Regions from separate parts of the Pelorhabdus sp. sgz311001 genome, predicted to be linked through region 1. Evidence: riboswitches for the same ligand, from Rfam matches in the RefSeq annotation. Region 1 holds a riboswitch; the other holds the start of a gene.
What was found. A riboswitch is a leader RNA that binds a small molecule or an ion and turns the genes downstream of it on or off. The one in region 1 is predicted to bind cyclic di-AMP.
Positions count from the first base shown of each region.

Region 1 (4,761 bases):
CGTCAATTTCAAGGTAAGTGATTCTAAGTTCTTACGGTAGATTGCTTCATTGGCCGGATCGACCGATACTAAAGCTTCACAAATATTATTCGCTTCCTGCACAGCAAGCACTGGGTCTAGCCAGATATGAGGATCTATTGTAAGAACAGGTTTTCCTGCTGCATCAAGATCTTCTTCATCATCTTCGCCAATTCCTGACAAAGTTTCGATATCATGGCTTACGGCAACGGAAGAAGTCGTCTTATTTTGTGTCAACATCTTATCAACCCAAGGCTCAAAACCGTTCCCCTGGTATAAAAAGAGACCTGCTTCACGAATTTTAACAAGATCTTTGGCTGATGGCTCCCAATCATGCGGTTCTGCACCGGGTGGCGCCAGAAGCGAAAGATTAATTTTGTCGCCGCCAATCGCTTGAGCAAATTCATACACAGGATAAACGGATGCAACAACCTTAATTCGTTTGTCACCAAAAGAATTTCCGGTTACAGCACAGCCGCTCAATAAAAAAATCAAGCTACTGACTATAATGAGACAGATTACCTTTTTCATTTTACGCGCCTCTTTCATATAAACAAGAAAGTTCTTATTTAGATTCGAAAGGGAATTTTCATCACCATTATTATACTTGAATTTCCCCTAAATGCAAAGCTTTAGCATATAAACCGCCAAGCTCTGTCAATTCCTCATGCGTTCCCGTTTCAACAACTCGACCTTGACTTAAATAAATAATTCGATCTGTGGCAGCTAATGTCGTCAACCGATGAGTAATAATAAAAGTTGTCCGTCCACCGCTTACTTTTCTTACGGCTGCCATAACTTGCTTTTCCGCCTGCGCATCAAGCGCCGCTGTCGGTTCATCAAGCAATAAAATCTTAGGGTCCATCACAATCGCCCTAGCAATGGCAATTCTCTGTCTCTGACCGCCTGATAAATTGCCGCCAAGTTCACCTACTCTGCTATCATAACCAAGCGGAAGTTCCATAATAAATTCATGCGCGTCAGCGAGTTTAGCAGCTGCAATAATTTGCTCATACGTCGCAGTCGGACGACCATAACGAATATTATCATAAATCGTGGCATTAAAAAGCAAGGGATCTTGCTGAATAAAGCCAATATGGCTGCGCAAAGATTGAATGGTAAGCTCCTTGATATTTACATCATCAAGATAAATATTACCGAATGTAGGATCGTAAAAACGCAATAATAAGTTAGCAAAAGAAGATTTACCAGCGCCACTTGGTCCTACTACAGCAATCACTTCACCAGGACGTGCTTCTAACTCAATTTGTTTTAAAATCTCATTATCTGGTTGATACCGAAATGATACATTTTCAAATCGTACTTTCCCCTGGACATGCGAAAGTACAAGCGTCCCTTCTGGCAGAGGCTCTTTTTCATCGCGTAATTCTTCTATACGTTGCCAAGCAACCATGCCCAGTTTCATTTTGCTGATTGCTTCACTGATCTTTCGTACAGGAGTTGGAACGTTGATAATATAAACAAGAAAAGCGAACATACCGCCGATAGACAATTCGCCTTGAATGACTTCGCGACCACCATACCAAATAATAATGGTTAAGCCAATAGCTGCTAAAAACTCTACAAGAGGAATAAAAATGGCATTCATCCGCTGCACCTTTAACAGATTTTCGGCCGCTTCTTGAATTTGCTCACTAAATTTCTTATATTCGTACTCTTCTCGAACATAGCTTTGTACAACCATGACGGATAGCAGCGACTGTTGTACAATGCTAGTCATCTTAGCCAGAGTATGTTCCACAAGCGAGCCTAGTCTAGCTATTTTACGATTAAAAAAACTAATTGCTACAATAATAAAAGGAAGTGTAGCAAAAGTCACGAGTGCCAACTGCCAGTCGAAGTAGATCATAATCATCATAATCGCAATCACATTAATTGATTCGACCACAATATCAGGAATTCCTAAAGTAACAGCTTGCTGAATCAACAACAGGTCATTTGTGAACAGTGACATAATTTCACCGCTGGGTTTACTAAGAAAATAAGCATAATCATGACTCTGTAAAGTAGCAAACATATCTTGACGCATGCGTGCAATCATTTTGTTAGCTGCTTTTGCCATAATATAATTATAAAAATAGAAAAAGACGCCACGGACAAAATAGAGCGCGACAATCGATCCTGTAATAATATACAAAAAGGACAAATCATTTTGCGATAAAGCACCATCTATTAAAATTTTAATGACAATAGGTGCCGCCAAAGAAGCCGCACTTGATAAAATAAAGCATAACACTGATAAAAATACTGAAGAAAAATAAGGCCTGATAAATTTAGACCAATACAAATTAACCATGAATGTCCTCCAAATAACAACAAAAGAATGCTACCATAGCCAATACTATTCTAGTAGCATTTCCGAAAAAAAGCAAATAAAATCGGGAAGGCGATGACGCCTTCCCATTTGACTACAATACTCGTCTGGCTCCAATGTAACGGGGGCCCCAATAACTGCTTTCCAAAGAATCAACGGCTACGCCGCGACTGGAAGTAGCACTAACGAACTGACCGCCACCCAAATAAATTCCTACATGAGATGCGCCTTCGGCATAGGTGGAGAAAAAGACTAAATCACCTGGCTGAAGTCTACTGTAAGAAACACCTCTTCCTACATTAAACTGCTCATCAGCCGCTCTAGGCAGATAAACGCCATAGGCACTAAACACATAACGGGTAAAACCAGAGCAGTCAAAAGCATCCGGAGTTGTTCCACCAAACGAATAAGGAACACCTCTTAACCCTAAGGCTGTCTGCATGATTCTTCTAGCCGCAGATACATTAGAAGAATCACGGCTAACCGGTATGTCTCGTCCCATTAACGCACGGTAAGTCGCATAGCCTACAACGCCGTCGGCTTCAAGGCCGCGATCACGCTGAAAAGCTTTAACTGCACTGGCAGTCAGGGAACCAAAACTTCCATCGGCAGGACCAGCATTGTAACCAAGGGCACCAAGTTGACTTTGAAGAGCGGCCACATCTGGACCTTGATCTCCTTCCTCAAACGCACCTGATGCAAAACCGAGTGAAACAAAACTAACAAAAAAGCAAACAAACAATGTGGTTCTGAAAAACTTTTTCACAGACTAACTCCTTTCCTCTACTAGCCTCCGAGGTTAGCTGACGGGTTCGGGAAGAAGAATAGACCCGGCTCATTTTCATGAGCTTCACCCCAATAAACGGTTTCCCCGTACCTGAGTTGGATTCGGCTTACTACACTCAATAATATATATACGACAAAAAAGACCAAAGTCCTGCCCTCAAAATACAGTTTCTGTCTTTTAGGCGCCGATTAGTTTATCCTATTTTTTACATTGTTCTGTTCCACTACTGTCTTTTCTCCTAATTCGGCCCGAACCCAGTAAAGCGGTCGCTGTTTAACCTCTTCAAAAATACGACCAACATATTCACCAATAATTCCAATTCCAACTAATTGAAAGCCACCTAAAAGAAGAATACTAACAGCCGTAGTAGCCCAACCAGGAACAGCTTCTTCCGTAAAAAATTTAATATATAAGACATGTCCTGTAAGAATCATTGTTCCTATACCGAATAACAATCCCAGATAAAAAGCAAACCGCAGTGGCATTTTAGAATAAGCCGTAATGCCATCAAGGGCAAAACGCAGCATTTTCTTTACTGAAAACTTAGATACACCAGCAAAGCGTTTGGGCGCTACAAATTCGATTTGAATTTGTTTATAACCAATATCACTGATCATGCCGCGGATAAAACGCGCTCGTTCTTTAAATAATCGGAAGCTCTGCACGACTTTTTTATCAAGTAGTCTAAAATCAGAACCGCCTTCATAAATGTGAATATTTGACATCGCATTGATCAGCTTATAAAAAAGACTTGACGTAAGGTTTTTCAAAAAAGAAACGCCTTCCGTATGAACACGAATCGTCTGAACAACCTCATAGCCTGCTTCCCAGTGTTTCAATAGGGCTGGCAACATTTCCGGCGGATGCTGCATATCGCCGTCCATTGTAATTACGACATCGCCATTCGCATGATCAAGGCCGCAACTTAAGGCAATTTGATGGCCAAAATTTCTGGCAAGAATAAACGCTCTGACCCTTTGATCTTCTTGCGCCATACGATGCAAAATTAACGGAGTGGCATCACTAGAGCCATCATCGATAAAAACAACTTCAAAATCATACTCTAAAGGTTCGAGATATTTGACGACTTCTGAATAAAATACGGCAAGATTGTCCTGTTCGTTAAAGACCGGGACAACAACGGATACTAACATAATGTAAAACCCTCCAAAACTAAATAAAATACGGCATACGCCGCATACGAGAAAATTAGCGAATGCCGTGCACTATTCATTTTGCTGGGCAATATCGGGACGAAGCCGTGCTGCCTGCCGCAAATAAACATGCCGCATGGCTTTTTGCGGCAATTCTGTATTATAAAGTAGCAGCAACCGAATACAAAGAATCGGCGCTTGTGGGTGCTCAATTTCTACAGTACCAAATAAGGGAACATTATCCCAGCCATATAACCGCGCACCCGCTGCTGGGAAAGCACAAGTTAAATCTGGAGTCGAACTAAAGATAGCAGCTCCTATTTCTTCTACATCAAGTTGATTTTCCTCTGTTAAAGCCCTAAGCAGTTCCGCAACAGCTTCATTTACTGCTTGTTGCTCGTTTTTCTCCACCGTAATGGCGCCGCGAATTCCCCGAAGCAAACTCCATCATCCTTTCTTTATCTATC
Region 1 is NZ_JBVXUT010000001.1:792,908-797,668, reverse strand. Features, by position in the region: gene AC0MXB_RS04115 (metal ABC transporter solute-binding protein, Zn/Mn family) at 1-549, opposite strand, end outside; gene AC0MXB_RS04110 (ABC transporter ATP-binding protein) at 620-2,335, opposite strand; gene AC0MXB_RS04105 (C40 family peptidase) at 2,448-3,119, opposite strand; cyclic di-AMP (ydaO/yuaA leader) riboswitch at 3,128-3,257, opposite strand; gene AC0MXB_RS04100 (glycosyltransferase family 2 protein) at 3,329-4,297, opposite strand; gene aroH (chorismate mutase) at 4,367-4,735, opposite strand.

Region 2 (4,761 bases), on a different contig from region 1:
AATGCAGAATTTAGGATTAACGATTCGCCGTGACGCTGCCGGTAATATTATTGGCCGGCTAGAAGGGAGCGATGCAACGGCTCCAGTCGTAGCTACAGGATCCCATATTGATACTGTCCCAGCAGGCGGAAAGTATGATGGCGTAGCGGGGGTTGTTGCTTCGCTGTTGGCCGTGAAGAAACTTCAGGCGAAAGGTCAACTTACCCATCCAGTAGAAGTGATTGTCTTTGCTTGTGAAGAAGCCGGACGCTTTGGGTTTGCCACAATTGGCAGTAAAGTAATGACTGGATCTCTGCCGATACATACTTGGAAAAAGGCTGTAGATAAGCAAGGTATTACTTTGCCAGAGGCTCTCGCTACACAAGGGCTTTCTATTGAGAATCTAGGCAGTGCTGCCCGAAGCCGTGATGAATTTAAATGCTTTTTAGAGCTTCACATTGAACAGGGCGCTATCTTAGAAACGGCCAAGGAAAAGATTGGTCTTGTTACGGCCATTGCAGCACCAACGCGTCTTAAAGTAACCATCGAGGGGCAAGCGGCCCATTCTGGGGCGACACCTATGGAATGTCGTCGTGATGCCTTAGTTAGTGCGGCGAAAATTATATTAGCTGTGCGGGAAATTGCGTTAGAACAGTCTTATTGCGGGACGGTTGGAACAGTAGGGATGGCAACGGTTTTACCTGGTGCAATGAATATTGTGCCAGGAAAAGTGGAACTGGGAATTGATATTCGCGGCGTTGATTCGGAAAGTATTCTTACTTCAATTCAGGATTTGAAAGATTTTATCAGCAACTTGGCAGAAGAAGAGGAGACGCCTGTGGCGATTGATGTGCTTACGTCTGATCGACCTGTACAGCTTGACAAAAAAATGATTGGTCTGTTAGAGGGAATCTGCCGCCGCAAAAAAGCGGCCTATCGTCAAATGCACAGCGGCGCTGGTCATGATGCCATGCATATGGCAAAACTTACGCCGACCGCTATGATTTTTATTCCCTGCAAAGAAGGGATCAGCCATAATCCGGCAGAATACGCCGCAACCGAAGATATCTTATATGGCGTAGAGATTTTGACAGAAGCGCTATATGAACAAGCGAAATAGTTTGAACAGCTAAAAAACAAGCACTCCTTTTACACATGAGAAATATTACCGTCTAGTATTTATGTAAACTCAATGGTATGATGGTATTAAATTTGTGTGAAAGGAGTGCCTGAATGAAACGAACTATACATGTTATTTTAGTTACTGCTATGGTCTATTGTTCTACTTCTGTGCTGGCCCTAGAGCAGGCTCAGGCAAGCGCTCCAGCGGATCAGCTTGTGGCTTTATTGGCTGGGCAGGCTTCCAATCAGACCGTGCAGAGCATTGAACAGATCCTAAATTTAAAACAAAAGCTGGAGCAAGGTAAAAAGGCAGATATTCTTACGACTCTCGCGCAAACTGTTGCGGCAAGTCAAATCCCGAGCGGCCAAGCGGCTGCTGCTTTACCTCAGGTAGTAAGCGGCAATAAAGTGAGCGAGGTCTTGCAGCAATCGGTCCAAACCGAACTTATTAAGGAAGTCAGTAGCGTTTTAGCTCCTTATAAAGATAGTATTCAAGCTTTGACACAGCTTTTTGGGCAAACCAAACTGGAGCCGTCTATTGCAACAGGATCGTCTACTTCAGCACCTGTTGGCGCGCCGAGCGATTACAGTAAGGTTCTTTCGGTGATGACTACGGCCTATGGTCCCGGTACGCTTGATAATGGGCATTGGGGAAATTATGATTATTTTGGCAATCCTTTGCATCAGGGAATCGTTGCTGTCGACCCTGCGGTCATTCCGATGGGAACCAAACTTTGGATTCCAGGCTATGGCTATGGAATTGCCAATGACCAGGGAAGTGCAATCAAGGGCAACCATATTGACTTATTTTTCCCGAATCGTCAGGATGCCTTAGATTATGGCATCAAAAATGTACAAATTTATGTATTGAAGTAGTCGGTATTTATACCGGCTTCTTTTTTTATGGGGATATGGCATTGTCTTTTGGCATATGATCTTTTGAATAGCAATTTCAAGGGGGCATCCAAGTGAGGGCAATGACAGTTCGTTTGACAAGACCGACTCTATTTTATGGAACGGTTTTATTACTGCTAGTAACCTTTGCGCTAGGGATTGTAAGCTATGACTATTTCGATGAGCTAGATTTTACCTTGGAAGATCAGACAGGGCCGATCGAACCAAGCGGTTCCGTCAGTTTAGTAATTAAAGTGGCGGAACGGATTTTAGAAGTTTATGATAATGGCCAGCTTATCAAAAAATACCGCATTGCTGTGGGGAAAAGCTCCACGCCGACGCCGATTGGCGAATGGGTTGTTGTTTGGAAGGATTATAATTGGGGCAGCGGTTTCGGGACACGTTGGATGGGACTGAATGTACCTTGGGGTACCTATGGCATTCACGGAACGAATCAACCCTGGTCTATCGGTCAATTCACGAGCCACGGCTGCATTCGTATGCGCAATAAAGATGTGGAAGAGCTTTTTGAAAAAGTCCCGATTGGCACAACTGTACGGATTGAAGATCGACGCAAAAAAGTCAACCGTGTTCTAAAATATCAAATGACAGGCCCTGATGTGGCAATTTTGCAACTTAAATTGCAAAGTATGGGCTATCTATTATCACGAGCCGACGGGATTTTTGGACGGTCTACAGAAGACGCTGTCAAACAATATCAAGAAGCTAACGGTTTTCTTTCTAATGGAATTGTGGATAAAAATTTAGCAGAAAAACTAGGTATTTAGGAAAAAAATGGGATTCCAATAGCGGGAAAATTGACTAATTTACAATTTTATAGTAAAATAATAAAAGCCGAATCTTATTTTAAAAAATAAGTACGGGGGAACCGATATAGATAGGGGTGAATCCGCGTATATGCGGTAGGGCGTTCTGACTATTCTCTTTTGCCCGAATCCGACAGCTAACCCCGGAGGCAGCAGCCCCAGTTAGTTTTTATGCATGGCAATGCACGACAGCTAACTTCGGAGGCTAGACGCTTTTGAAGTTTTTTCATTTTTTTAGATGGAAATACTTTGGAGGGCGCAAAAAGAGAGGTGAATCGATGAGAAACGCTTTAGTGGTACTATGGGTATTCCTGGTCCTTTTCGTTTCGTCGACAGTAACTTTCGCCGCTCCTGGCGATACGCCGCTTATACGGGGAATGCGGGGCAATGATGTGCATTATGCGCAAAAGTTACTTGCCGAAACCGGTTACTACACGGGAGAGATTGATGGGGTTTTTGGCGGCATGACGCTTCACGCAGTGATTGCTTTTCAGCGCAGTGTCAACTTACCGGCAAATGGAGTCATCAATCGTGATACGATTCTTTATTTACAACGTGCAGGTACAGATATTAGCCGATATAACCGATCGATAGTAATGAATGCTACAGGCTATTCAGCTTATGATCCCGGAAACGGAAGCTACACCTCGCAGGGGCATTTACTGCGGCGAGGCCTTGTAGCAGTGGATCCGAATGTGATTCCGCTGGGAACTCGTCTTTATATACCAGGATATGGTTTTGCTGTGGCTGATGATACAGGCGGCAGCATAAGAGGTAATTTTATTGATTTGGCTTTTGATAGTCATGGTGAAGCTCTTTCCTTTGGAAGGCAGATTGTGACTGTATACATTTGTGACTGACAGGCATTTTGCCTGTTTCTTTTTTTATCATTTCACCATTTTATAAGGAGGATTCCCTTTGAACGCGTATATGGACCGCTTGAAAGAAAACTTGGAATTTATTTATGATCGAAACCCCTTTGTACAGTTGTTAGAGATGCGGCTTGTTCAACTGGAAAGTGGTAAAGCGGTCTTGACCATGCCTGTCGTAATGGATAAACATACGAATCTGCATGGAATTGCTCATGGTGGAGCATTGGCGTCGCTAGCAGATACAGCAATGGGTGTTGCCTGCGGTACCCTTGGTAGTAAAGTCGTTACTGTCGATATGAATATTAACTTAATGCAGGGAGCTAGGCCAGGGGGGACTATTTCGGCAAAGGCGGAAGTGCTCCATCATGGGAAAAGCACCATTGTAGTAGACGCTGGTATTTTTAGCGAAGAAGGCAAGCTGTTAGCGAAAAGCCGCGGAACTTTTTTTGTCGTAGGCAGATTCATTGAGGAGGATGAACTGGATTGAAGGAAATTGTGATTCCTACCGACACTGGGGAACTCGCTGGAATTTGGCACGAAGCTTCGGCGAAAACTGAGAAAGTATTTATCATTTCTCACGGTTTTAACGGGTCGATTGATGGGACAAGTCGGGCTGAACTATTAGCGGAAGCCGTTGCTCAGCTCGGGTTTCATGTGCTTCGCTATAAATTCACGCCTTGTCAAAAGTTGTCTTGTCAAATTGAGGAACTCGGATATGCCGCTTTGTATGCACGGCAGAATCTTGGGTCTAAACTATATCTTTTAGGCCGCAGCATGGGCGGCAGCGCTTCGTTAGCTTTTGCTCATCAAGATCAAGCGATTGAAGCGTTGTGTCTGTGGGCAACGCCAGGCGATCTACCGGAAACCTTTCGCCTTGCTTTAGGTGATGACTACAATAAATTAGCAGCGGGTGAAAATATTACAGTAAGCGATGATACCGGCTCACTTACCTTGACGCCTGATTTTATACAGGATTTTGTCAATTATCCTTTATTTCGTTATGTGCAAGAATTGGGAGAGGTACCTGTACTTGTGCTGCATGGAAATCAAGATCAAGTCGTACCAGT
Region 2 is NZ_JBVXUT010000006.1:37,721-42,481, reverse strand. Features, by position in the region: gene AC0MXB_RS14840 (M20 family metallo-hydrolase) at 1-1,099, shown strand, start outside; gene AC0MXB_RS14835 (3D domain-containing protein) at 1,213-1,977, shown strand; gene AC0MXB_RS14830 (L,D-transpeptidase family protein) at 2,079-2,783, shown strand; cyclic di-AMP (ydaO/yuaA leader) riboswitch at 2,839-2,989, shown strand; gene AC0MXB_RS14825 (3D domain-containing protein) at 3,101-3,682, shown strand; gene AC0MXB_RS14820 (PaaI family thioesterase) at 3,741-4,181, shown strand; gene AC0MXB_RS14815 (alpha/beta hydrolase) at 4,178-4,761, shown strand, end outside.
Region 2: another riboswitch for cyclic di-AMP. It lies ahead of AC0MXB_RS14825 (3D domain-containing protein); the one in region 1 lies ahead of AC0MXB_RS04105 (C40 family peptidase).